One region of the Halobacillus sp. ABH2_015 genome, then DNA from elsewhere that is predicted to be linked to it. Evidence: a T-box and tRNA genes for the amino acid it is inferred to sense, from the RefSeq annotation. Region 1 holds a T-box; the other regions hold tRNA genes.
What was found. A T-box is a leader RNA that pairs with one kind of tRNA and senses whether it is charged. The one in region 1 lies ahead of argS (arginine--tRNA ligase), so its partner is inferred to be a tRNA-Arg.
Positions count from the first base shown of each region.

Region 2: it has a tRNA-Arg gene. The T-box ahead of argS (arginine--tRNA ligase) is inferred to sense a tRNA for this amino acid. The anticodon was not compared.
Region 3: it has a tRNA-Arg gene. The T-box ahead of argS (arginine--tRNA ligase) is inferred to sense a tRNA for this amino acid. The anticodon was not compared.

Region 1 covers NZ_JBSWUG010000002.1:553,753-562,000, forward strand. The annotation lists gene ACXAD6_RS02725 (hypothetical protein) at 1-173, opposite strand, end outside; gene argS (arginine--tRNA ligase) at 250-1,929, opposite strand; T-box leader at 1,971-2,185, opposite strand; gene ACXAD6_RS02735 (polyprenyl synthetase family protein) at 2,885-3,823, shown strand; gene comX (competence pheromone ComX) at 3,855-4,028, shown strand; gene ACXAD6_RS02745 (sensor histidine kinase) at 4,180-6,405, shown strand; gene ACXAD6_RS02750 (response regulator transcription factor) at 6,447-7,106, shown strand; partial or broken gene ACXAD6_RS02755 (transposase) at 7,414-7,550, shown strand; gene ACXAD6_RS02760 (hypothetical protein) at 7,852-8,248, opposite strand, start outside.
Region 2 covers NZ_JBSWUG010000002.1:2,350,632-2,358,879, reverse strand. The annotation lists gene ACXAD6_RS12560 (MarR family winged helix-turn-helix transcriptional regulator) at 1-119, shown strand, start outside; gene racE (glutamate racemase) at 141-959, shown strand; gene ACXAD6_RS12550 (GerMN domain-containing protein) at 1,066-2,145, shown strand; gene rph (ribonuclease PH) at 2,272-3,033, shown strand; gene ACXAD6_RS12540 (XTP/dITP diphosphatase) at 3,030-3,623, shown strand; gene ACXAD6_RS12535 (metallophosphoesterase) at 3,639-4,163, shown strand; tRNA gene ACXAD6_RS12530 (tRNA-Gly) at 4,430-4,503, shown strand; tRNA gene ACXAD6_RS12525 (tRNA-Arg) at 4,517-4,590, shown strand; gene ACXAD6_RS12520 (bifunctional aldolase/short-chain dehydrogenase) at 4,826-6,892, shown strand; gene rhaI (L-rhamnose isomerase) at 6,929-8,149, shown strand; gene ACXAD6_RS12510 (rhamnulokinase) at 8,146-8,248, shown strand, end outside.
Region 3 covers NZ_JBSWUG010000002.1:3,600,484-3,608,731, forward strand. The annotation lists gene serS (serine--tRNA ligase) at 1-1,087, shown strand, start outside; tRNA gene ACXAD6_RS18535 (tRNA-Ser) at 1,284-1,376, shown strand; tRNA gene ACXAD6_RS18540 (tRNA-Arg) at 1,523-1,595, opposite strand; gene ACXAD6_RS18545 (deoxynucleoside kinase) at 1,812-2,453, shown strand; gene ACXAD6_RS18550 (deoxynucleoside kinase) at 2,450-3,133, shown strand; gene ACXAD6_RS18555 (NUDIX hydrolase) at 3,193-3,645, opposite strand; gene ACXAD6_RS18560 (NAD(P)-dependent oxidoreductase) at 3,669-4,280, opposite strand; gene modB (molybdate ABC transporter permease subunit) at 4,317-4,997, opposite strand; gene modA (molybdate ABC transporter substrate-binding protein) at 4,997-5,776, opposite strand; gene ACXAD6_RS18575 (M50 family metallopeptidase) at 5,852-6,508, shown strand; gene ACXAD6_RS18580 (YjcZ family sporulation protein) at 6,613-6,717, shown strand; gene ACXAD6_RS18585 (hypothetical protein) at 6,816-7,067, shown strand; gene aldA (aldehyde dehydrogenase) at 7,186-8,248, shown strand, end outside.

The DNA of each region.
Region 1 (8,248 bases):
GTGGAGAGTAAAGGAATGCTTCCTTGATCTTTTTTATCGGATTTCAAGTGCTGCAGATCCTCTTCCGGGGTCAGCTGGTTTTCCGACTTGTCCATGTTTTTGGCAATGACAACCGTACTGACCAAAGCGGTAATCGACAAAACAATGATGATGGCATAGTACAAAGGATACATTGAACATCCGCCCCCCTGATTAAAGTCTTACCTTCATTATAATAGAAAGCGGGCGGATGTTGGAAATGTTCCTGATTTACATATGTTCCGGCGCAGCCATTCCAAGCAGACGCAGCCCTTCCTTCAGCACGACGGCAAATGCGTAAACGAGCGTCAGGCGTTCCTGTTGGGAAGGGGAGCCGATAATTTTTGATTTGGCATAAAAGTGATTGAATGTTCGGGCAAGGTCCAGCAGGTAACGGGCGATTTTAGAGGGATCATTGGTCGTACATGCCATTTGAGTCATTTCTGGAAATGCACGGACCGCCTTTACTAATGGCCAGGCTTCAGGGTCGTCAACCGCCGGCTGCGGAGTGTCTGCCGAAAATCCGCCTTTACGTAAAAGCGAGCATGCGCGGGCATGAGTGTACTGCAGATATGGACCGGTATTTCCTTCAAAAGTAAGCATATCCTCGAGAGAAAATTCAATATCATGACGTCGATCCTGCTTTAAATCGTGAAAAATCACGGCTCCAACTCCGACTTGGCGCGCTGTTTCTTCAGGATTCGTGAGGTTGGGATTTTTCTCTTTCATATTCAAGAGTGCCTGCGCTACGGCTTCCTTCAGAGCTTCTTCCAACAAAACCGTCTTCCCTTTTCTCGTAGACATCTTTTTTCCATGCTGCAGAATCATCCCGAACGAGACATGCTCCAATCGGTCTGCCCACTCAAACCCGGCCTTTTTCAATACAAGCTTCATCTGCTGAAAATGAAGGGACTGTTCACTGCCAACAACATACAAACTTTTTTCGAAAGGATAAGACTGATAGCGGTCAATGGCTGCAGCGAGATCACGGGTGGCATACGTAGTGGTGCCGTTGCTTTTACGGATCAGACAAGGGGGCATTGTATCGCCCAGTTGAACCACATCCGCTCCTTCTGATGTTTCCAACAGACCCTTTTCATCCAAAAGTTTGATGACAGGCTCCATTTTGTCCGTATAATAAGCCTCACCACGAGTCCAATCAAAATCCACTCCAAGCATTTCATATAACGTGTTGAATTCGTTCAGGGAGGCTTCGCGGAACCAGTTCCAAAGGGTGAGCGCCTCCGGGTCCTGGGATTCCAGCTTCTTGAACCATTCTCTGCCTTCTTCAATGAGGGAAGGTTCTTCCTCGGCAGCTTCGTGGAATGTCACATATAGCTTAGTCAGTTCCTTGATTGGATCAGCTTCGACGACATCTGGATCACCCCAGCGGGTGTAGGCGGCCAGAAGTTTCCCGAACTGTGTCCCGTAATCTCCGATGTAGTTGACCTTTACGGGAGTATAGCCGCACTTGTCCATGAGATTGGCCAGGGCGTTTCCAATGACGGTAGAGCGGAGGTGACCCATGGAGAAGGGTTTGGCGATGTTCGGAGAGGACATATCTAAGACTACGTTTTTCCCCTCCCCAAAGGTATGGCTGCCATAAGCTTCAGGGTCCTCAAGAACTTGATTCAACGTATGTTCGGTAATGAACGAGCGGTCAAAGAAGATGTTGATATAACCACCCTGGACCTCTACCTGATCAAAAACAGGGTGGTTCAGTCTGGAGGCGATTTCTCCTGCAATGATGACTGGTTTTTTACGCATCGACTTGGCTAGAGCGAAGCAGGGGAAGGAGACATCCCCAAAGGATGCCTTTTTCGGTACCTCCAACATGGACTCCACCCATTCGCGTGGATAATCCTCTCCGAGTATGTGAGATATTTGAAGTGCTGTCATTTGCTTTTCCATCTATGCTCCTCCTTTTCCATATAAAAAGGCCCCGTCTCTAAAAAAGAGACGAGGCCTGGACTCGCGGTGCCACTCTTATAGCTGAATGTAAATCAGCCGCTTGAATTTGATAACGGGGTGTCCCCGGATCTTCCTACGTGTGTTTCAGAAGACCATCTCCAAAGTCCGGTTCACCGACAGAAGGACATCCGGGCTTCCACCACCCCCGGTTCGCTGTGACCTTCCCGCCGGCTACTCTCTTTGTCATTGATTTTGAATAGTTGAAAAGATTATATCGGATTTCCAGCGACGATGCAATGTTTCATGTAAAAAGGGTCCATGTGGTAATGCGGGGCGTGATACGCGCCAACGTAAGAAGCCGCGTTTTGTAAAAATACAGTAAATAGGCCTCCATAACGATCGGTTCTGGAATAAATTTCATAAATTTTCACATTTTAAACTGGGTATATAAACCCTTTTAATTCCCATAAATTTATAATGATCCCGTTCATGGAAAATAACGTGTGTAAAAAGGCGCATATGAATGAGAGCGGTTTCTTTTATCCTGTCAGAAAATGAACCATTCGATGGTGTTCAGGCAAGACTGCCTGATAAGTAAAGCCGGCTTATCATTTGTTTATACAAAACATTCATGAATGCTCGAACGTATGGGACAGCGATGTACGTCTGTTGTGCTGTTTAAGGAGTATTTGAAAAACATCTTTCAAGCAGGAATAGGAAACTTTGATTATGACAAATAGATAACATTTGTATGACAAATAGATAACACTTCCATATAAGCCTGTGAGAAAGTAAATCCATCACCAACGAGCGGAGGATGTACGCATAGGAAGATGGGGGAGGAATTTTCTATCTAATTACATAATACTTTACTACCTTTTGACGTTTATTCTTGATGTGATAGTGTTGTTTTGCAATCAGATTTCGACACATTTTTTGGAAAGGGAGGTGACGTATGGGAATGATTCCGAGTTATTCACCCGACCGTTTATACAGCATGATGGTTCAAGCGGTGAAGACTCATTTGAACGAAGCCGTCCTTGCCCGGATGGCTGAGCGGTTTATCTCCTATAAGAAAGCAGAAGGGTTTTCCTTTTCGCCGTTGACGCAGCTGCACTTTCACATCCATAGCAGGAAAAAGCATGAAGGGGTGTATGTTCTATCGGCAGCTATCGAGTTTTTAATACTGGCTCTCGATATCCTGGATGATCTTCAGGATGAAGATGCTGGCGATAAACCTTGGAGTCAGGTGTCTTCTGCCTCGTCCATGAATATTTCGACGGGGTTTTTGATGCTGAGCATGCAGCTGATGCATGAATCCCCTTTTCAAAAAGAAACATCTTCGGATGCTCTTCAGGCCATGCACCAGCAGGTCCTGCAGGCGGTGAATGGTCAGCACGCCGACCTGAATGAATCCGCTTCTACGGAAGAAGAGTTTCTAAGGATGATCAGGCGGAAATCCGGTTCGCTGATGGCATGTGCCTGTATGGCCGGAGCAGCTTTTCAACAGAATGAAGACCTTTCAGGCGTTCGTTTGTATGCGGAGAGTTTTGGAATTGCGGCTCAGTTAGTGAATGACCTGCAGGACATTGTGCGTTTCGATGCTAAAAATGATCTCATTAACAAGAAGTGGACCCTCCCTGTATTTCTGCTCCTGCGGGAAAGCAGTGAGGAAGCCGGCTGGATACGTGATTACTATGCAGGCCGTGTCGATCAATCGTTTATCACAGATAGAAAGCAGCCGTTATTTGAGTGGGTATCCCGGTCCCCTGTCAAACCATATATCCAGGTGCTGATCAGGAAATATCAACGGCAGGCGCTACGGGAGCTGGACGTGTTTCAGGCAGGACAGGCTTGGAAGGAACAAATGAGGAAGAGGATTGAAGATTTATAAAAGATGGATCTTGCATAAGGAGGAAACAATCATGCTATTTGAATTGGTTCAGAAGATTGTACAAAATCCAGCGCTTATGAATGCTGTGAAAGAGGGAAAAGCCGACCTTCCGGGTGTTTCTGAAGTGGAAAAGGAAGCCCTTATTGATGTGTTCGCATCCGAAGACCTCCAGGGCATAGAGTGGAGAATGTGTTACTGGAAGTAATCCATGATAGAGATCCTGAAAGCCAGAGATACTCTGGCTTTTTTGACGTTATAAAAGAAAGGGAATGGAAATGGCTCGAATAAAAAGTAAGAGATTTATCTTTTATTTTAGTTTTATCTTTGTTGTTGCTCTTTATTTAATTTTCGTAACGATGACAAAAACATATGTAGGTATCGATGTCAGTGAGAATAAAGAAAGATCCTTGATCGTGACGAAAGTGGATTCGATTGGCTGGGCTGCTCACCGGAAAATAAAAGAGGGAGATCGTGTTATTGAAGTCAATCACCAGGAGGCAGCCAGGTATCACTCCATTCAAAATTACGGGGTGATCGGTAACCTTAACCAGATGAAGGTCATGAGAGCAGGAACCGAGTTGGAATATAAGGTCCAAAACCCGATGAACTATAATACGCTGCTTTATCATACCATACTGCCGACGGTTGTATTTTTCGTTTTATTTTCGTTTTCATTACAAGTCTATGTAAAAAAACGGGGGGACCCGGTTGCGTTTTATCTGATCGCCTTTCTTCTGGCTGTTGGTATTGGGTATTTAAGTGCAGGCGCTTCTGCGAGAACGGATACTCTTGCGAGGATCATCAACAGTTTCAGCTTGATGATGGTTCCTGTGCTGTTTCTGCATTTTCATTATCAATATTTCTTGAAATACGAGATTCATCTGATTAAAAAGCGCCTATTGGCTGCGGTCTATTCCATTAATCTGGTTGTCGTTCTTATGGATATCATATCTATTTTCTGGATGTCTCTGGGGCATTATGAAGTGATCCGCAATACGCAGCTGATTCTTTTTTCCATGGAGATTCTTATCGGTTTGAGTGTTCTCCTGTATTCTTATCTGACCTTTCGGAAAACCATACATAAGTCGATTTTTCAAAATGCGATTTTCGGAATCATCGTCTCGTTTTTTCCTTTTATCTTCTTGACGGCGCTGCCTAATGCAGTTGTCGGCGTTGAACTGATTCCTGCGCCTGTAACCGCGGTATTCCTCATCTTTCTGCCGATCTTTTTTCTTTATCTCGTGCTGACGGATCGGATATTTGATATTGACTTTATTAACAGCCGTTTGCGGTACTATGCGGTCATTTCTTTCCTGTTGACGGCTGTGGTTATGATTCTGCTCGTTTTCTTTACGAATCTGGATGACCTGCAGTGGATCAGACTGGGGATTCTAACCTACGGACTCTTGATTTTGTTTTTCTATTTTGAAGAAAAGTTTTCTCTTCGTTCCAAATGGTTTGGAGATAAGTTTAACTATCAGCTGAGTCTTGATCGGTTTTCCTATGATGTAGCAAAAATATTAAAAAAAGAAGAGCTGGATGACCGGCTGCTCCGTGAAATCAAAGAGGTGCTTCCAGTAGAGCATGCCTGCCTGTTCTCCTATGACAAAATAGAAAATGAGATGAACCTCATTGCGGGAGATGAATCCATCCCCTACCCATTGATTCAGACGTATATCTCCTATAAAGGAACGTCGTTGTCCATAGGAATGCCGTTTCTATTAGAAGATGGATTAGGGTATGTGCTTAGTGAAAAGCATGATACGGTCGATATATTATGGATTGAACAAAAAGTCAACCGGACACCGTTCAACCAGGATGAGCAGCGTTGGCTGAAAACCATCGTCCAATATACAAGCATCGTATATGAAAATTTTCAATTGATTGAAGGAGTGACCGAAGATTTAAAAAGTTCGATCCAGGATGAACGACGTGTACCTTCGTGGATGCTTCGGTTCATGTTTAAGCTTTCAGAAGAGGAAAGAGCAAGACTTTCCGCCGACCTGCATGATTCTGCTCTTCAGGAACAGCTGGTGTGGTATCGGAAAGTAGAAGAAATAGCCGCCTTGGATCATTTGGATCGTCATGTAAAAGATGAACTCTCTGACGTACAGGAAGGTTTGCTGGGGGTTGTCAGTCAGATTAGGGAAACGTGCACCTTTCTCCGTCCTCCTTTTCTTAAGGAAACGGGTTTTGTGGAAGCATTATCCTACTTGATTGACCATTATCGTCAGCGGGAGGACTTTCATATTGACTATCGATATAATCATTTCACAGCTGATCTTGGGGATGAACAAGCTCTCACGCTTTATCGCATTGCGCAGGAACTGTTGAATAATGCGTCCAAGCATTCGAAGGCGGAATTAATTGAATTTGAACTGAAGAATGATGGAGATATGGTAATGCTATCCTATAAGGATGATGGAGTGGGCGTTCAGAATAATCAACAGAAGCCGTCAACAAAAAGCATGGGCTTAACGGGAATCAGACAGAGAGTCAACAGCCTCGGAGGGAGTATGGAATTCTTTTCACAGGAAGGATCAGGCGTTGAAGCCGCCATCTTAATTCAGGCGGAGGGATGAAGGAAACGATTGGAAAAAGGTTGGAGAAGAGGAGAGGTTTGATGGTTTCGATATTATTGGTGGATGATCATCCGGCTATTGGTGAAGGGTCCAAATTAATCATTGAAAGAGAGAGTGATATGGTTGTAACCATTGCAGACAGTCCTGGGAAAGCTTTGGAAATCTTAAGGGAGCAGAGCTTTTCAATTCTGCTGTTCGATCTGCGTATGAAAGGGATGAATGGCATTGAGCTGACCAAACATGTACGGGCTGAAGGACATACTTCGCCGGTACTCATCTATACAGGTCACGATGTAGGTCCTTATTTCAATACATTAGTGGAGTCTGGAGCTTCGGGGTTCATCAGCAAGACGGCTCCGCGGGAAGAATTGATTGAAGCGATCCGTTACGGGGTGAAGGGGAAAGCAATCGTTCCCGTCTCCCTTCTCGAACAACTAAGAAAAAATGAGGTCCGTGTTGAAGAAATGCCTGAACATGAGCTGCCGGATCGTGACGTTTCCGTTACGTCCAAAGAACAGGAAATCCTCAAAGAGGTTGCCAAGGGGAAAAGCAACAGGGAAATCGCTCAGATTTATTTTAAGAGTCCACGAACGATTGAATACAACTTAACGGAAATCTTCAAAAAACTGCAGGTAAAGACAAGAGCGGAAGCTGTGTTGAAATCCAAGCAGTGGGGGATTATCACGGATGATATGGATTGAACCAGCTCAAGAAGCGTCATCTATAAACCTATGGGCGTAGTTTAGGGGGATCTTCTATATATAGAAGATCCCCCTTTGGCTGTAGAAAAAGCCTGTGTTTACCAGTTAGAGTTGTCCATTTGTTGTATGAAGGGTCACTTTCCGCTTATCGGTAAATGAATGCCGCGGGTACGCCCTCCGCTGACTTGGTCAGGAAGGCCGCCTGCCCAAGTGGTTCTTCAGCCCCTGCTGTTCCCGCATCCTTCACCAATGAAAGCTCCTCGTGCCGGGTTAGAATAGATTGGAGAGAGGGTGTGCCCTAAGCAGGTTTGCAGATTCAAAAGAACGGCACGGGCTGCGTTATTGTCGCTTGCGCGGAAAAAGAATGTACGCGAACAAGCGTTACTGACGGCGGCCTGCCAAAACATGAAAAAGACTGCCCTTCACCTATCCAGGGTGAGATAGGTGAAGGAGAGTCTTTTTCGGTGAAGGGCGGGCGAATACCAGGAGACTCCTGCGGAAAAACGGGCGACCCGAGACCCCGCAGTGTGGGTTTTCACGAGGAGGCTCGGGCGTTCGTCCGCGGAAAGCGAGTGGTATTCGCCCGCACGAACTGCACAAAAAAAGCTTGCAGAAGAACACGGGGGTTCTCTACAAGCTGGGGGATCTTCTATTACATAGAAGATCCCCCTTTTATTTTTCACAGCCTGTCTTTTTTCCCGAGGTCGCTTAGATGCTCGGACGAATCTTCAACTGCATCCTTCACTTATTCTTTGGCATCGTCCCAATATCGATAGGCATGGACAGTATAGCCCTGGTAGGAGGAATAGGAACGGAATGCCTCATCAACGAGGGAAAGCTGATTCTCCATGACCTCTTTTCCTTCCTCATAGAACGAAATATGTGGGTGGGAAGGATTTTCTTTGATTTCTACGGAAATAAGAAGATCTTTTCCAAGCTCTTCAGAAAAATTGACTTCATTCTCAGCAGCTTGAATGATGCCCTCTGCTTGATCACGGAAGGCCATAACTGAGGTGTGATCCATCAATCCGATTACCCATTCATTAAAAGGCGTTTCCGGGGATCCCGGGGTTTCTATATCATCAAACCACATGGCCATGTCCATACTGGCCTCCAAGTCCGAGTCTTCTTTTGTTTCTTGT
Region 2 (8,248 bases), 1.8 Mb from region 1:
GACAGAACTACCTGGAAAACGTGTTGAGAAATGTTCCGGAAGAAGATGTGGAAACGCTGAACCGTCTGCTCCACGTCCTTCACGGGAACATGATTGAAATCGATGAAGAAGAACATTAAGGCATAAAAGAGGGATGCAGAGTGAAACAGGCAATCGGAGTCATTGATTCTGGCGTCGGGGGACTGACGGTAGCGAGAGAGTTGATGAGGCAGTTACCAAAGGAAACCTTTATCTATCTTGGGGATACGAAGCGGTGCCCGTACGGTCCGCGTTCAGAGGAAGAAGTGCGGGCGTTCACATGGCAGATGGTCAATTATCTGCTTGGGAAAAATATTAAAATGCTCGTTGTCGCGTGTAACACAGCGACGGCTTATACGCTGGCTGAGCTGCAGGAAGAACTGGATATCCCGGTCATTGGGGTCATTGATCCGGGGGCACGTGCCGCCATCAAAGTCAGCCAGAACAAGCGGATCGGAGTTATTGGTACAGAAGGGACCATTGAAAGTAAAGCCTATCCGCAGGCGCTTGCTTCCATTGATCAGGACATCCGGGTGAACGATCTGGCCTGTCCGCCGTTTGTCCCGATGGTCGAAGAGGGGATCTTATCCGGCCCGAAAGCGGAAGGAATCGTTTCCCGAACGCTGCAGCCATTGAAGGACATGAATCATATTGATACATTGATTCTCGGCTGCACCCATTATCCGCTCATCAAGGATCTGGTCCAGAACGAGATGGGGGATCACATCCAAGTGATCAGCTCCGGTGAGGAAACGGCCCGTGAAGCGAGCCTGATTCTTGCCTATCATAAAGCACTGGAAACCGATGACCATACACCAAGGCATGAATTTTACACGACCGGCGATATGGAGAAATTCCGTCTCGTCGCCAACAGCTGGTTTGAAGAGCCGATTCAGATCCTGAAATCGGTAGAACTGGAACACGTATCAAGCTCCGCCTGATTCAGGCGGAGTTTTTTCATATGCTTTTCTCCTCCAAATTACCCTGGTCTATTCCAAACGAGGGCTCGTATACATGGTAGTACAATCTATCTCAGGGGGGAAAAGAATGAGAAAATACAGCTATAAATCCTTTTTGACGGCCCTGGTGCTTCTAATGTGCACGGGGCTGCTTGCCGGATGCCTGTTTGAAGGAGAACAGTCGCTGGAGAAAATGGATGCTCCGGATGAAGCTGTGACAACATCACCGGAAGAGGATGGTTCAGCACCGGAGGAGGATGGAGAGAAAGCAGAGGATTCGACAGAACAGGAATCCACAGCAACCGTCCCTCGTGAGCTTTATTTAATGGATGCCAATGGAATGATCGCCCCACAGACTGTGGAACTGCCGGCTTCTCAGGAAGTCGCTTCCCAGGCGTTGGAATACCTTGTGAAGGATGGGCCGGTCACGAATCTGCTGCCGAACGGGTTTGAAGCCGTTCTGCCGGCAGGAACAGAAATTCTTGGGTTGAATACAGAGGAAAATGGAACGCTTGTCGTTGATGTGTCGGAGGACTTTAAAAATTACGAGGCCAAGGATGAAGAGAAAATCCTTCAGGCCATGACCTACACACTCACTCAGTTTGACAACGTAAAGCGGATTAAGCTGTGGATCAACGGACACGAGCAGGAAGTCATGCCTGTAGACGGCACTCCGATCTCCCAGGGCGTCTCCCGGGCGGACGGGATTAATAATAACGTCGGCGTGCAGCGCGATGTGCTGAACAGCAAGGCCGTTACCGTCTACTTCCCTGCCCAGAACGGGGAGCAGGTGTACCACGTTCCTGTCACCACACGTGTCGCTGAAGACAGTGATGAATATGCGGCAAGAGTGGAGGCCCTTTTTGAAGGGCCTGAACTCGGCAGCTCATTGACCAACCCCTTCCATGAAGGGGCGGAAATGGTCAGCTCCCGGCTGGAGAACGGCGTCCTCGCCCTTTCCTTCAATGAAAAAATCCTGACAGGATCAGATCAGCCGGCCCTGTCTGATGCTGCCCTCGCCAGCCTTGTGTTGAGCATGACGGATCTTGAGGATGTGGAATCGGTCGAAGTTCAGGTCGAAGGATCGGAGCAGGTCATCAATGAAGCGGGTGAGCCGCTCGCCGAACCTGTTTCAAGAACCGACATCAGCGGTGCTGAAGAAATGTAAAACCCGGCGCTTCAGAAGTGAATCACTTTTGAAGCGCTTTTTACGTTCATGAATAACTACCCGCACGTATGTAATTTGTGTTAAGATGGGCAAGGATAATGATGAAGAAAAAGGAGGTCATCATTGATGCGAAATGATCAACGCGAAGTCAATGAATTAAGAACCGTTACAATAGAAACCGATTATGTGAAACACCCGGAGGGATCTGTACTCATCAGCTTTGGAGATACAAAAGTGATCTGTAATGCCAGCATTGAGGACCGAGTGCCTCCTTTTTTACGTGGTCAGGGCAAAGGCTGGATTACAGCTGAATACGCCATGCTTCCAAGAGCCACGGAATCACGCAACATCCGTGAATCTTCCAAAGGGAAAGTATCCGGCCGGACGATGGAAATCCAACGCCTGATCGGCCGCTCTCTACGCGCGGTCGTCGATCTTGATAAAATCGGAGAACGTACCATCTGGGTCGACTGTGACGTCATCCAGGCCGATGGTGGCACGCGGACCGCTTCCATTACAGGTGCCTTTGTAGCTGTCGTGCTTGCTCTAGGAAAGCTTGTGAACAAAAAATCCATCAAAGAGCTGCCGATCACCGATTACTTGACGGCGATTTCCGTCGGGGTACTGCCGGACGGCAAAGAAGTTCTCGACCTCTGCTACGAAGAAGACAGCCGTGCTGAAGTAGACATGAACGTCATCATGACCGGCAAAGGCGAATTCGTAGAGCTTCAGGGAACAGGAGAAGAAGCAACCTTCTCGATGCAGCAGCTTCAGAAAATGCTTTCTCTTGCAGACGAAGGTGTCCAGGAGCTGATCAAGCTTCAGGAAGAAGCGATCGGAGAGTGGGCAGACGTGATTCGGGCGAAAGCCGGAGCCGCCAAAGCATGAAGGAGCTCTTAATCGCCACAAAGAACGAAGGGAAGATCAAAGAGTTCCGCGAGATGTTTTCCAAATACGGCATCTCCGTCGTTTCCCTTCTCGATCATGACCCTTCCATCGATATTGAAGAAACCGGTACAACGTTTGAGGAGAATGCCGTCATTAAAGCAGAAGCGATGATGAACGCTTTGAACATTCCTGTTGTAGCCGATGACTCCGGTTTAGAGGTCGATGCCCTGAACGGAGAGCCGGGGGTTTATTCCGCCCGCTATGCAGGAATAGAAAAAGATGACGAAAAAAATACAGCTAAACTGCTGAACGAGCTGAACGGAGTGTCCGAAGAAGAACGGACCGCCCGTTTCGTCTGTGCCGTAGCCGTCGCACGACCGGGAGAAGCGACGTTTACGAAGCGTGGAACGTGTGAAGGCCGAATTGCCGGGGAGCCGCAGGGAGAGCAGGGGTTCGGATATGATCCTGTGTTCATCCCAGAAGGCTCCAGCCGGACGATGGCTGAGCACACGTCCGACGAAAAGAACGCCATCAGCCACCGTCATCATGCCATCGTGCAGATCGAAGACTGGCTGAAAACTCAATCCTGAAAGTGGGGATGAAGGATGCCGAAAGTACTCATCATCAGTGACACACACGGACTAACCGACGAAGTAATGGAAATGAAAGAACGTCACAGTGACGTGGCTGCTATGATCCACTGTGGCGACTCCGAGCTCTCCTACGGATCGAAGGAGCTGGAAGGCTTTCATTATGCCAAAGGAAACTGTGACTTCGAACCCGAAATGGAAAACGATCAGGTTTTCACTGTCGGAGACATCACATTCCTCGTCACGCACGGGCATTTGTTTCAAGTGAAATCCACCCTGATGCCCTTATCCTACAGAGCGGAAGAAGCTGGAGCCCAGATCGCCTGCTTCGGACATTCACATATTGCAGGAGCGGAAAAGGTGAAGGACGCCCTCTTCATCAATCCGGGAAGCGCAAGACTTCCACGTGACCGCGAAGAACCGACCTACGCCATTCTGGAGTGGGAGGATCTCGATCACGTCCGCCTGCAGTATTACCATGTGAACGGGCAGAAAATTGACGGTCTCTACATGGAAACAGCAGTAGCAGCAAAGAATTAAAATTCTTTGCTGCAATCTGTTGACATATAAGCGAATCCCTAATATAATAATTCTTGTCCGCTTCAAAAGGACGTTAAAAAATATCTTTTGAAACACACATACATAGCTTTACATGCGAGTGTAGTTTAGTAGTAAAACCTCTGCCACGAGCTGAACTTCTGCCGAATCCACTGCGAGTTGCCCCGACGGACTTTACTTCCTTAAGAAGCTTTCAGAGGAAGGGGCATGCTGCGAAAGATAAACGCGGCTGAAACACATTTACATATGCGGGTGTAGTTTAGTGGTAAAACCTCAGCCTTCCAAGCTGATGATGAGGGTTCGATTCCCTTCACCCGCTCCATACATATTTATTTGTCCCAGTAGCTCAGCTGGATAGAGCAACAGCCTTCTAAGCTGTGGGTCGGGAGTTCGAATCTCTCCTGGGACGCTAAACAAAAAAGACCAATCCTTTGTAGTATAAAGGATTGGTCTTTTTTTGTATTAAGGTATTATTAGATTTTTTAGTATAGAGAACTTCTTCTACAAGCTTTGCTATATTTATTGTATATCCTATCTATGTTGGTTTCATATTTGATATGTTCAAAAACAAACAATAACAAAATTATTCAAAAGAAAACAAAAGTATGTTAAGGTAAAACAAACAAATAAATGGAGGTTTTACTTTGGTTGGAAATTTGTGGGACACTCATAATGTGAATTTTGAAAGCGGTTTATCAAGTTTGGTTTATCGTTCTAACCTTCTAGGAACAGATCGATCGATTGCAAATTGGGGAGGCGGCAATACCTCAACTAAGACTTTTGAAAAGAATTTCCGTGGCGAAGATGTAGAGGTCATGTGGGTCAAGGGTAGTGGTTCTGACTTAGCTACGATGGACTCTACTAATTTTACTGCATTAAAAATGGATGACATACGTCGGCTTTTAGCGGAAGACCATATGACGGACGAGGAAATGGTCCAGTATTTAAGTCATTGTATGATTGATTCAAGTCACCCGCGTTCTTCTATTGAAACTCTCCTGCATGCTTTCTTACCATTCAAACATGTAGATCACACTCATCCTGATGCCATCATCAGTATTGCTTGTGCAGATAATGGGAAGGATATAGCCGAAAAAATCTACGGAGACAGGTTTGTTTGGGTACCCTATATCCGTCCTGGGTTCGATCTCTCTAAGTTGATTGCAGAGAGCGTCAAGAACAATCCGAAAGCGGAATTAGTCATTATGGAGAAGCACGGATTGGTAACTTGGGGGGAAACTTCTGAAGAAAGTTACAATCAAACCATTTCTGTCATACAAGAAGCTGAAAAATATATACAAGAACAGTCCGAGAATCAAGAAATTTTCGGGGGGGCCCAACACACATCCCTTACAGAAAAAGAACGTAGGAATACATTAGCTGAAGTACTTCCTGTGATTCGTGGACTCGTCAGTACTGAAAACAAAATGATTGTTACCAATAATGATTCTGAAGAGGTTTTGAAATTTGTTAACAGTAAAAACGCTCACGACCTTTCACAAGTTGGAGCTGCCTGTCCTGATCACTTAGTACACACGAAAAGGGCTCCATTATTTGTGAGTTGGAATCCTCAAAAAGAGGATACCCACGAATTGATTGAGAGCATCAAGAACGGTGTCGAGTTTTTTAGAGAAGAATATAAGTCCTATTTTGAAAAAAACCAATCAGGAAATGAGACGATGTTTGAACCTGTACCTAGAGTCATACTTATTCCTGGTATTGGAATGATCAATACTGGAAAAGACATTAAAGCTGCAAAAGTAAGTGAATCCTTATACCATCGGGCTATTTCAGTCATGAAAGGGGCGACGATTCTAGGAAACTTTGTATCCCTGAAAGAAGAAGAGGCTTTTGCTGTAGAATATTGGCCGCTAGAGTTATATAAACTGAGTTTGGCACCTGCAGAAGCCGATTTTTCACGTCATATCAGTTTTGTTACTGGTGGAGCAGGTGGTATAGGTAGTTCTACTTGTTATCGTCTAGCATATGAAGGATCGCATATCGTTGTGGCAGATATTAATTGGGAAGGTGCTCAAGAACTTGCTGATAATTTAAACAATCAGTTTGGTAGTGAACGGGCTATTGCTGTGAAAATGGATGTGACGAAGGAAGAAGAAGTGGAAGAGGCTATCATGAAAGCCACACTTACTTATGGTGGCCTGGATATTCTCGTCAATAATGCTGGTCTTGCCAGCTCTAGTCCATTTGAAGAGACTACATTAGACAAATGGAATTTAAATATCAATGTGCTTGTGACAGGATATTTCCTTGTAGCTAGAGAAGCGTTCAAGTTGATGAAGAATCAATCTTTAGGTGGAAACATGGTCTTTGTCGGTTCAAAGAACTCCATCTATGCAGGGAAAAATGCAGCTGCTTATAGTACGGCAAAAGCTGCGGAAGTCCATCTAGCAAGGACAATTGCGGCGGATGGAGGCCAATATGGGATCAGGGTTAATTCTGTACTTCCGGATGCAGTCATACGAGGATCAAAAATTTGGGATTCTGAATGGAAAGAAGAAAGAGCTTCCTCTTATGGTATCCAGGCTGATGAGTTAGAAGAGCACTATCGTAAGAGAACAATTTTGAATGAGAATGTACTTCCGGAAGACATCGCTGAATCTATCGCCTTCCTAGCATCTTCGAAATCAGCTAAGACCACTGGATGTATGATTACAGTCGATGGTGGAGTACCGGCAGCGTTTTCTAGATAACCTTATTATATGGGATATAAAGGAGGAGTGTATTGTATGACTGATCAATTATATCAGATTTTTGAGCAACAGCAGGGAGATCGAGGTATTCAACTGGAAGTCGTCAAAGAAAAACTCAAAGCTCTCAATATAGAGACACCCTCATGGGGATATGGTGATTCCGGCACTAGGTTTAAAGTATTCCGACAAAAAGGAATACCTAGAGACCCTTTTGAAAAAATTGAGGATGCAGCTCAGGTTCATAAACATACAGGGATCAGCCCTGGTGTTGCCATCCACATTCCCTGGGATAAGGTAGATGATTATAACCAACTCCAAGTCCATGCGCATGAACACCAAGTTAAAATTGGGGCTGTAAACCCGAATTTATTCCAAGATGACGACTATAAATTCGGTAGTGTAACAAACTCTAATCCTTCGATTAGACGAAAAGCCACAGACCATTTACTTGAGTGTGTGGAAATAGCTAGACAAGTGGGGTCAAAAGATTTAAGTCTATGGTTCGCTGATGGTACTAATTACCCCGGACAAGCAGATCTGCGAAAGAGAAAGCAGTGGATGTACGAATGCTTAAAAGAGATGTATGAGGATTTGGATGAAGATATGAGGATGTTGATCGAGTACAAGTTCTTTGAGCCTGCTTTCTATCATACAGACTTGGCAGATTGGGGCATGTCATTTAATATGGCTCAAAAATTAGGTGGAAAAGCAGATGTCTTAGTGGATACTGGCCACCATGCTCAAGGGACGAATATAGAACATATAGTCGCTTACCTCTTGGATGAAGAAAGGTTAGGAGGTTTCCATTTTAATAGTCGAAAATATGCGGATGATGATTTGATTGCCGGGTCACAAAATCCTTATGAACTATTTTTAACATTTTTCCAGATTATCTCTGCTCAATTTGATGAAAACCCTTCAATCAGATCAAAAGCAGACAAAATTTCTTATATGCTGGATCAATGTCATAACATCGAACCTAAGATACCAGCTATGATAAGGTCCATTACAAATGTGCAAACTCTATATGCTAAATCCTTGTTGATCAACCTTGATGAAGTGGCTGAAGCGCAAGAAAAACAGGATGTATTAGCCGCAGAAAATGCGGTTCGAAAAGCGTTTGAGTTTGATGTATCGCCTCTATTACAAACAGTAAGAGAAGAATTGGGAGTACCTGTGGATCCTATGAGTGCTTATCTTACAAGCGGTTATCAAGAAAAAATCCTCTCAAGAGGTAAAGGCGGGTCTAGTTGGTGAATGTTCTCGCTTTTGATTTAGGAGCTAGCAGTGGCAGGGCTGTAATAGGTCACCTAGAACAGGGTGAATTACAGATTAAAGAAATCCATAGGTTCTCTA
Region 3 (8,248 bases), 3.0 Mb from region 1:
GAAAAACAAAGAGGACGCCGATGACAAGATTAAGGAAATGCGTGAAGTCGGCGACCGTATCAAAACGCTCGACACGGAGCTGAAGGAAGTGGAAGAGAAGTTGGAAACGCTCCTCTTATCCATTCCGAACATCCCTCATGAAAGCGTACCTGTCGGAGAGGATGAAGAGGATAACATCGAAGCCCGCCGCTCTGGAGAAACGCCTGTCTTTGATTTTGAAGCGAAACCCCACTGGGATATCGCCACAGACCTTGGTATTCTCGACTTTGAACGCGCAGGAAAAGTAACCGGCAGCCGGTTTGTCTTCTATAAAGGCATCGGTGCCCGCCTGGAGCGTGCGCTGCTGAACTTCATGATGGACCTGCATGCCGATGATCACGGCTATCAGGAAATGCTTCCGCCACAGATGGTCAACCGTACATCTATGACAGGAACGGGCCAGCTGCCGAAATTCGAAGAAGACGCCTTTAAGATTGAAGACTGGGATTACTTCCTTGTCCCGACCGCAGAGGTGCCTGTAACGAACTACTACAGGGAAGAGATTCTGTCCAGCGAGGACCTGCCGCAGAAATTTGTCGCCTTCAGCACCAACTTCCGCTCTGAAGCCGGCTCTGCCGGACGTGACACGCGCGGACTCATCCGTCAGCACCAGTTCAACAAAGTCGAACTTGTCCAGCTGGCAAAACCTGAGGAATCCTACGATGTGCTTGAGGAATTGACCGGGCATGCTGAAAAGGTCCTTCAGCTGTTGAAGCTTCCCTACCGCGTCATGAGCATGTGTACCGGTGATCTTGGATTTACAGCCGCCAAGAAATACGACATCGAAGTGTGGATCCCGAGTCAGGAAACCTACCGGGAAATCAGCTCCTGCTCCAACTTCGAGGATTTCCAGGCGCGTCGTGCCGGGATCCGTTTCCGCCGTGAAGAAAAAGGACGGCCGGAATTTGTCCACACGCTGAACGGTTCCGGCCTTGCGATCGGCCGTACCGTCGCCGCTATTCTTGAGAATTATCAGCAGGCGGACGGTACCGTCGTTGTACCGGAAGTCCTCCGCCCATATATGGGTGGAAAAGAAGTCATCCGATAAAACAGCAGAAGAGCGGCGGGAGTGCCTCCACGCCGCTCTTTATTATAGGGAGACACAGGTTTGACTGCAGCGCCGGGGCTTTGTATAATTACGAGGTGGCATCATCTGGATCCTTTCGACAAATTTTTATAAAAAATTTACGGAGAGTGTTGACGGTCACTACAGGCCATGATAATATATTACTTGTCGGTCACACGGAGGAGTACCCAAGTTTGGCTGAAGGGAGCGGTCTTGAAAACCGCCAGGGGGTTTACGCCCCGCGGGGGTTCGAATCCCTCCTCCTCCGCCATTTTATTTATAACAATCGCGCATAAATATTGGAGATTTATAGAACAGAAATCGTTACTACGTGTAACGATTTTTTTTTGCCCAAATGATGCTGATATAAAAAAACACCCTGCCTGGATCAGGCAGAGTGCTGATGTTTATAGAGAATGCCCCCGGCAGGATTCGAACCTGCGGCACACGGTTTAGGAAACCGATGCTCTATCCCCTGAGCTACGGGGGCCTGAGAAGCGTACGAGTCATATTATACTAAAGAATCCAGAGATTGCAAAGGAATCCTTTTGATGAAAATGCATCTCCGCCTGTTACTTCCGACAGGTGGATGTGATAAAATGATACCTGTCTGTCAAAAAGGATCGTTTTTTGTAGTCGAAAAAGAACAAGGGTAGGCCGCTGAACGGCTGATCCCGCTTGAATAGAGTTTGAAGGAGGAACAGCGATGGGAGATCTACCTTTCATATCCGTTGAAGGGCCCATTGGGGTTGGGAAAACGTCTCTGTCTAAAAAGCTCGCCTCCCAGTTTGATTTTCACTTGTTAAAGGAAATCGTTGAGGAGAACCCGTTTTTAGGCAAGTTTTATGACAATATTGAAGAATGGAGCTTCCAGACGGAAATGTTTTTCCTTTGCAATCGTTTCAAGCAGCTGGAAGACATTGAACGTAAATATCTGCAAGCTGGCAAGCCTGTTGTAGCGGATTATCATATTTCAAAAAATATGATTTTCGCCCGTCGAACCCTTAGAGAAGAACAATTTGATAAATACGCACAGATTTTTGATATATTAACACATGATATGCCTAAACCGAATATGGTCGTCTATCTTCATGCAAGCCTTGATACATTGATGGACCGCATCCGTATGCGGAACCGTGATGTGGAGGCCAATATTCAGCCCGCTTATCTTGAACAGCTTTCCCAGGATTATGAGGATTTCATGAGCCATTTTGAAGCCTTGCATCCGGACATTCCTGTGATCCGCCTCAATGGAGATCATTTGGATTTCGTAAAGCATCAGGACGATTTAAACTACATTGTTGCTCAAGTTGAACAGCATTTAAATAAAGGAGAAGTTATCAAATGAATGCACGTGAACGCTACGGTATTCCACATGATAGTGTGATCACGATTGCCGGTACCGTCGGTGTCGGAAAATCTACGATGACGAATGCGATTGCGGATGCTCTCAAATTCCGGACATCTTTTGAAAAAGTGGAGACCAATCCGTATCTTGATAAATTTTACCAGGATTTTGAACGCTGGAGTTTTCACCTGCAGATTTATTTCCTGGCTGAACGCTTCAAGGAGCAGAAGAAAATCTTCGAATACGGGGGCGGATTCATCCAGGACCGTTCCATTTATGAGGATACCGGCATCTTTGCCCGGATGCACTATGAAAAAGGGACGATGTCAGGAACGGATTATGAAACGTATCGTAATCTGTTCGATGCCATGGTCATGACGCCCTATTTCCCTCATCCTGACCTTCTCATTTATCTGGAAGGTTCCTTCGATGATGTTCTCGGCCGTATTAAAGAGCGTGGACGTCCGATGGAACAGGAAACACCTGTCGAATACTGGGAGGAAATGTTCAACCGTTATGACAACTGGATCGACAATTTCAATTCCTGCCCTGTGCTGCGCCTGAACATTGCGGACTATGATGTCCTCAATGATGAAAACAGCATTGAGCCGGTCCTTGAAAAAATCGGTCACTTTATCCAGCAGTCCCGTAAATGGCGTTCCAGCCGTCTGCTTACGTAATATGGGTATAAATGAAGAAACCGGTACGATGATCACCGCTGATCATCGTACCGGTTTTTTTATGGTTTTTTTAAATAGTCATGGATCATTTTCCGGTGGCTGCCGACCATGGAAGCAGGAAGCTTATCGGGCGGCGTAAACTTAAACTGGAGCGACTCTCTCGGGTCCATGCGGTAATCACCGGAGTATGTGTCCGTATCATAGGCCGTTGTGACAACGTAAAACTCATCGCCATTATCAGCCCGGATAAATTGGTCCGCCCCGGAGTACACATTGAATAGGTTCAGCTTGTCGACCGTCAGCCCCGTTTCCTCAAGCACTTCCCGTTTGGCTGTTTCTTCCGTGCTTTCCCCGAGTTCCATCAATCCTCCGGGCAGCCCCCAGACGCCGTGTGGGGACGTTCGCTGCTGCAGGAGGATGCGCCCCTGGTCATCCACGATAACGACGACAGCCCCGACGAAGATCAACGGCCGGTGACCGACAAGCGCCCTTAAATCTTCTACATATCCCATATGGCTGTTCTCCTTTCGAAGCGTTAATCAGCGAGTCCTGTTGTTTCCTTTACATAGGTGCCTTCTTCAAGTGCGTGAAGCAGAAAATGGGCCACATCCCCTCTGGAAATGCTTCGGCCCTCCTGCGGCACGGTTTCGGACGTCCGGTAATTCCCTGTGACAGGTCCATCCAGGAGGCGCATCGGACGGGCAATCGTATAATCCATATCCGCTGCTATGATTGCATTGACCGCCCGGCGGTGATCGTGCAGGACGTTTCTTAAAATTATCCGGCTCATCCACCCGGTCAGTCCGGGAATTTCATTGTACAGCCCGGCAGAGGCGACGTAGAGAAGCCGCTTGATGTTATGCTGCGCGGAAGCGGTCAGGATGTTTTCCGTCATAGTGGTCAGGGTGCTGCGGTCTTTCAACGATTCTGAACCGAGACAGGAGACAATGGCCTCCTGTCCGAGGACGGCCTGGCGAACATCCTCCTCATTCCTTGCGTCCCCTTGTACCCTATTCAGTCGTTCATGATTTATGCGGAGCTTTTCGGGATCCCTCAGAAAAGCGGTAACGTCATGGCCGGATTCCAGAGCTTGTTCGACAAAGGCCTTTCCTGTTCCACCGGTAGAACCAAAAACAACAATTTTCATGATCTCACCTCATTGATTTATTTTAGAAACGCCCATTCAGGAAGAATGATGCCTGAAAAAATTGATTTTCCGTCTGCTCCATGTCTGCAGCCAGTATACAGCACTGAATCCGAGTGCGATAATTGTAAGCACCCAAAGGAGAGCTTCCTCCATCCGTCCGGATTCGACGGCAAAGTAGATGGCAAGAGGAATGGTGTCGGTTTCTCCCGGAATATAGCCGGCCACCATCAACGTCGCTCCGAATTCTCCGAGAGATCGGGCGAATGTCATGACAAGGCCGGCGAGCAGTCCCGGCCAGGCCAGCGGCAGCGCGATCGTGAAGAATACCTTTGCTCTGGAAGCACCAAGATTATGAGCCGCATTTTCCAGCTGAGTATCATAGTTTTGAAAAGCAGCCGCCGCACTTTGATACATCAGCGGGAAGGAGACGACGGCGGAAGCGATGACAGCTCCTGTCCAGCTGAACACCACCTGCAGGTCAAACCAGTGCATCAATAACCGCCCAGCCCAGCCATTCCTGCCGAACGCATATAGAAGACAAAAGCCAATGACGGTCGGCGGGAGGACAAGAGGCAGGAGAAATAATGATTCCAGTAAACTTTTCCCGGGAAATATTTTCCGGGAAATCAATCGTGCTGCAAGCGTCCCGGATATGAAAACGATCATGGTGGCGATGGCTGCTACTTTTAGGGAGAGCAGGAGAGGACTGATGCTCATCATTCGTTCGTTTCATCCCCTGCAGCGGTAAAACCATAGTTTTCTAAGGTTTTACCGGCCGCTTCTGTAGACAGGAAGGTTATAAAGTCAGAGGCGGCCTCCTCAGCCCGGCTTTTTGTAATGACGGCGGCAGGATATATGATCGATTCATGTAAAGACGGGTCGACTTCTGCGGTGACGTGTACCTTGTCCGATGTGAAGGCATCACTGGCATAGACGACACCATAGTCCGCGTCGCCGGATTCTACATAAGTGAGCACCTGCCGGACATCTCCGGCAAAGACCATGTCATCTTCCATCTGATCCCAAAGGTGAATCGTTTCCAACGCCTGTTTCGTATATGTACCAGCAGGGACGCTGTCCGGGTTACCGATGGCTGTCGTTTGATCTTCCGCTGCCTTTTTCAATGCGTCCAGGGAGCCGGCCGCTGCGTGTTCCTGATGACTGATAACGACGAGCCGGTTTTCCGCAAAGGTTTCCATCTGCGCATCATCCGTGTATCCACGTTCTTTCAAGTAGGTCGTCCATCGGGTATCGGCAGATAGAAAAACGTCGACAGGAGCCCCCTGCTCAATCTGACGTGCCAACTTACCGGAACTTCCTAATAATAAGGTCACATCGACGTTGTAGGCCTCTTCATAGGATGGAACGATTTCCTCCATAGCATCTGTCAAACTGGCCGCAGCAGCTATGGTCACGGTCGGTTTTTCACTGGCACTCGCGCATCCGGCTGAAAAGAAGAGAAGGATTACGGAAGCAGCCCATATGCTTTTTTTCATAAACAGTCTCCTTTCGGCCTTTGTTGATTCGGTGACAGGGCATAAAACATCCATGATAAAGAAAGGTTGAATAGCATGAAACTCCAAATCATCACCGCGCTGGTTCTGGCGCTTTTGTTGACCCAGCTTCCCGTAGCAGGTAAATATTTTGCAGTCTTGAATACTATGATACATGAAACCGGTCATTCTCTCACAGCTTTATTGACAGGTGGGGAAGTGAGGCATATCTCTTTATTCCCGAATACGTCCGGTGTTACGCTGACCGGTCACAGTTCGTGGCTGAGCTATGTGGCGACAAGTCTTTCGGGATATATAGCGGCCTCCTTCACAGCCTTTGTTTTTTTCTATTTCATCAGTAAGGGATACTGGTCATGGGTGATGTATATCCTGCTTGCCATCCTTGCTGTGAACCTGCTCTTCTGGGTCCGGAATATCTATGGAGTGTTCTGGATCGTGACCTTTGGGGCCGGTTTTATCTGGCTGCTTCGGACCGGTCATGACACGATTGTGCAGTATGTCCTTCTTCTGCTCGCCTCCCTCGTCCTTGTCGAGTCCGTAACCAGTGCGTTTGAAATCATGTGGATCAGCTTCGTGTCTCCGGGGCAGGCTGGTGATGCCGCCAATCTGGCCCGCGCCTTCCGGATCATCCCATCTCCGGTATGGGGCGTGCTGTTCTTTCTTCAGGCTGTCTATTTTGCTTTTCTTTCCCTGAAGCGTGTCTTTACTTTTTGAAAATGTGCAGACACGGGGGGAATTCTTTCAAAATCCGCACCTGCCCTGTCTTTCCTTATCCACCTGAATAAGGTAATAAGGTAGGAAAGAGAGGAGGGGAAGAAATGAGCGGAGGATACGGCGGTGGTTTCGCACTGTTGGTTGTTTTGTTCATCCTTTTGATCATTATCGGTGCTTCTTACATGGGCGGCCGTGGATACGGTTATTAAATAGACAGCGGGATTTTTCCCGCTCTTACATATATAAAGTTTGTATAAGGTGCAGGAAGGGTAAAACGTACTATAAAAAAAGGACGGGGGAGTCCACTATGGATTTAAAGGAACATTTATTGACGGAAGGATATAACCAGATTGATATTCTTCTCGTCCGCGAAGGGGAAGACCAGACCACAGTACCTGGAATTACGCTTCATAAAGTCACAGATTTGGAGTACAAGCTTTATCTGGACCCTGGAACGATCACGTATCACCTGAAGGAAGAACACCCGTATTTCCAGGGAGATCAAAAAGTCGAATCCGGGGAAATGAAGCAGGTGAAGGGATATATTCTAGAATGGTAGGAAGCCTTGATGTTCAAGGCTTTTTTATATGGTCCGCTGAAACTTTAACACATTCTGTCGTTTAGTTGAGGAAACAAAGTGGAACGAAGGAGACAAAAAGCATGGAGGAGGATCATCAATGAAGGAACATCAATTATACATGAATGGTGAATATACACAGTCACATGGATCGGAGTGGATTGACGTCGTTAATCCAGCCACAGAGGAAGTCATCTCCCGTATTCCCAAAGGGACGGAGGAAGATGTGAACAAAGCAGTGGAAGCAGCAGCTGCTGCGCAGAAGGGCTGGGAACTGACTCCGAATATCGAGCGTGGTAAAATCGTCCGGCGCCTTGGAGATAAAATTGAAGAAAACCGTGACCGGTTCATTGATCTTCTTCAGGAAGAGCAGGGGAAAGATTATGAGCTGGCCAGCGGAGAAATAGATCTCGCAATTGATTATTTCCGGTATATGTCGGAATGGGCCCGCCGTATTGAAGGGGAAATTGTCCCGAGTGATCGTGCAAACGAAAATATATTCATTTATAAAAAGCCGATTGGTGTCGTAGCCGGAATCGTCCCTTGGAATTTCCCGATGTTTATTCTGGCAAGAAAAGTAGCGACAGCGCTTGTTACCGGCTGTACACTCGTCTTGAAGCCAAGTCAGCAGACACCGAATACAGCTGTCGAATTCACGAAAATCATCGACAGCATGGAGGATATTCCTAAAGGGGTCTACAACCTTGTCACAGGAACAGGCTCTGAAATCGGCAATACCCTTGCCAAGCATAAAGATGTCCACATGATTACGATGACGGGGAGTGTGGGAGCCGGAACGAAAGTCATGGAAGCGGCTGCTCAGAATATTACGAAGGTCAACCTTGAACTCGGCGGTAAAGCACCGGCTATCGTAACAGCCAGCGCCGACCTGGATGTAGCGGCGGAAAACATAACGACTTCCCGTTTAGCTAATAATGGACAGGCGTGTACAAACGCCGAGCGTGTCTACGTACACGAAAGTGTCGCAGAAGAACTGATCAGCAAGCTGCGTCATAACTTCGAAAATAAAACACTCGGTAACCCGCGTGAAAATAAACAAGCCGAAGTTGGTCCGCTCGTCAGTATGGACCGCATCGAAGAAGTGGAATCCATGGTCAAAGAGGCTGTGGATGCTGGTGCCCACATTGAAATTGGCGGGGAAC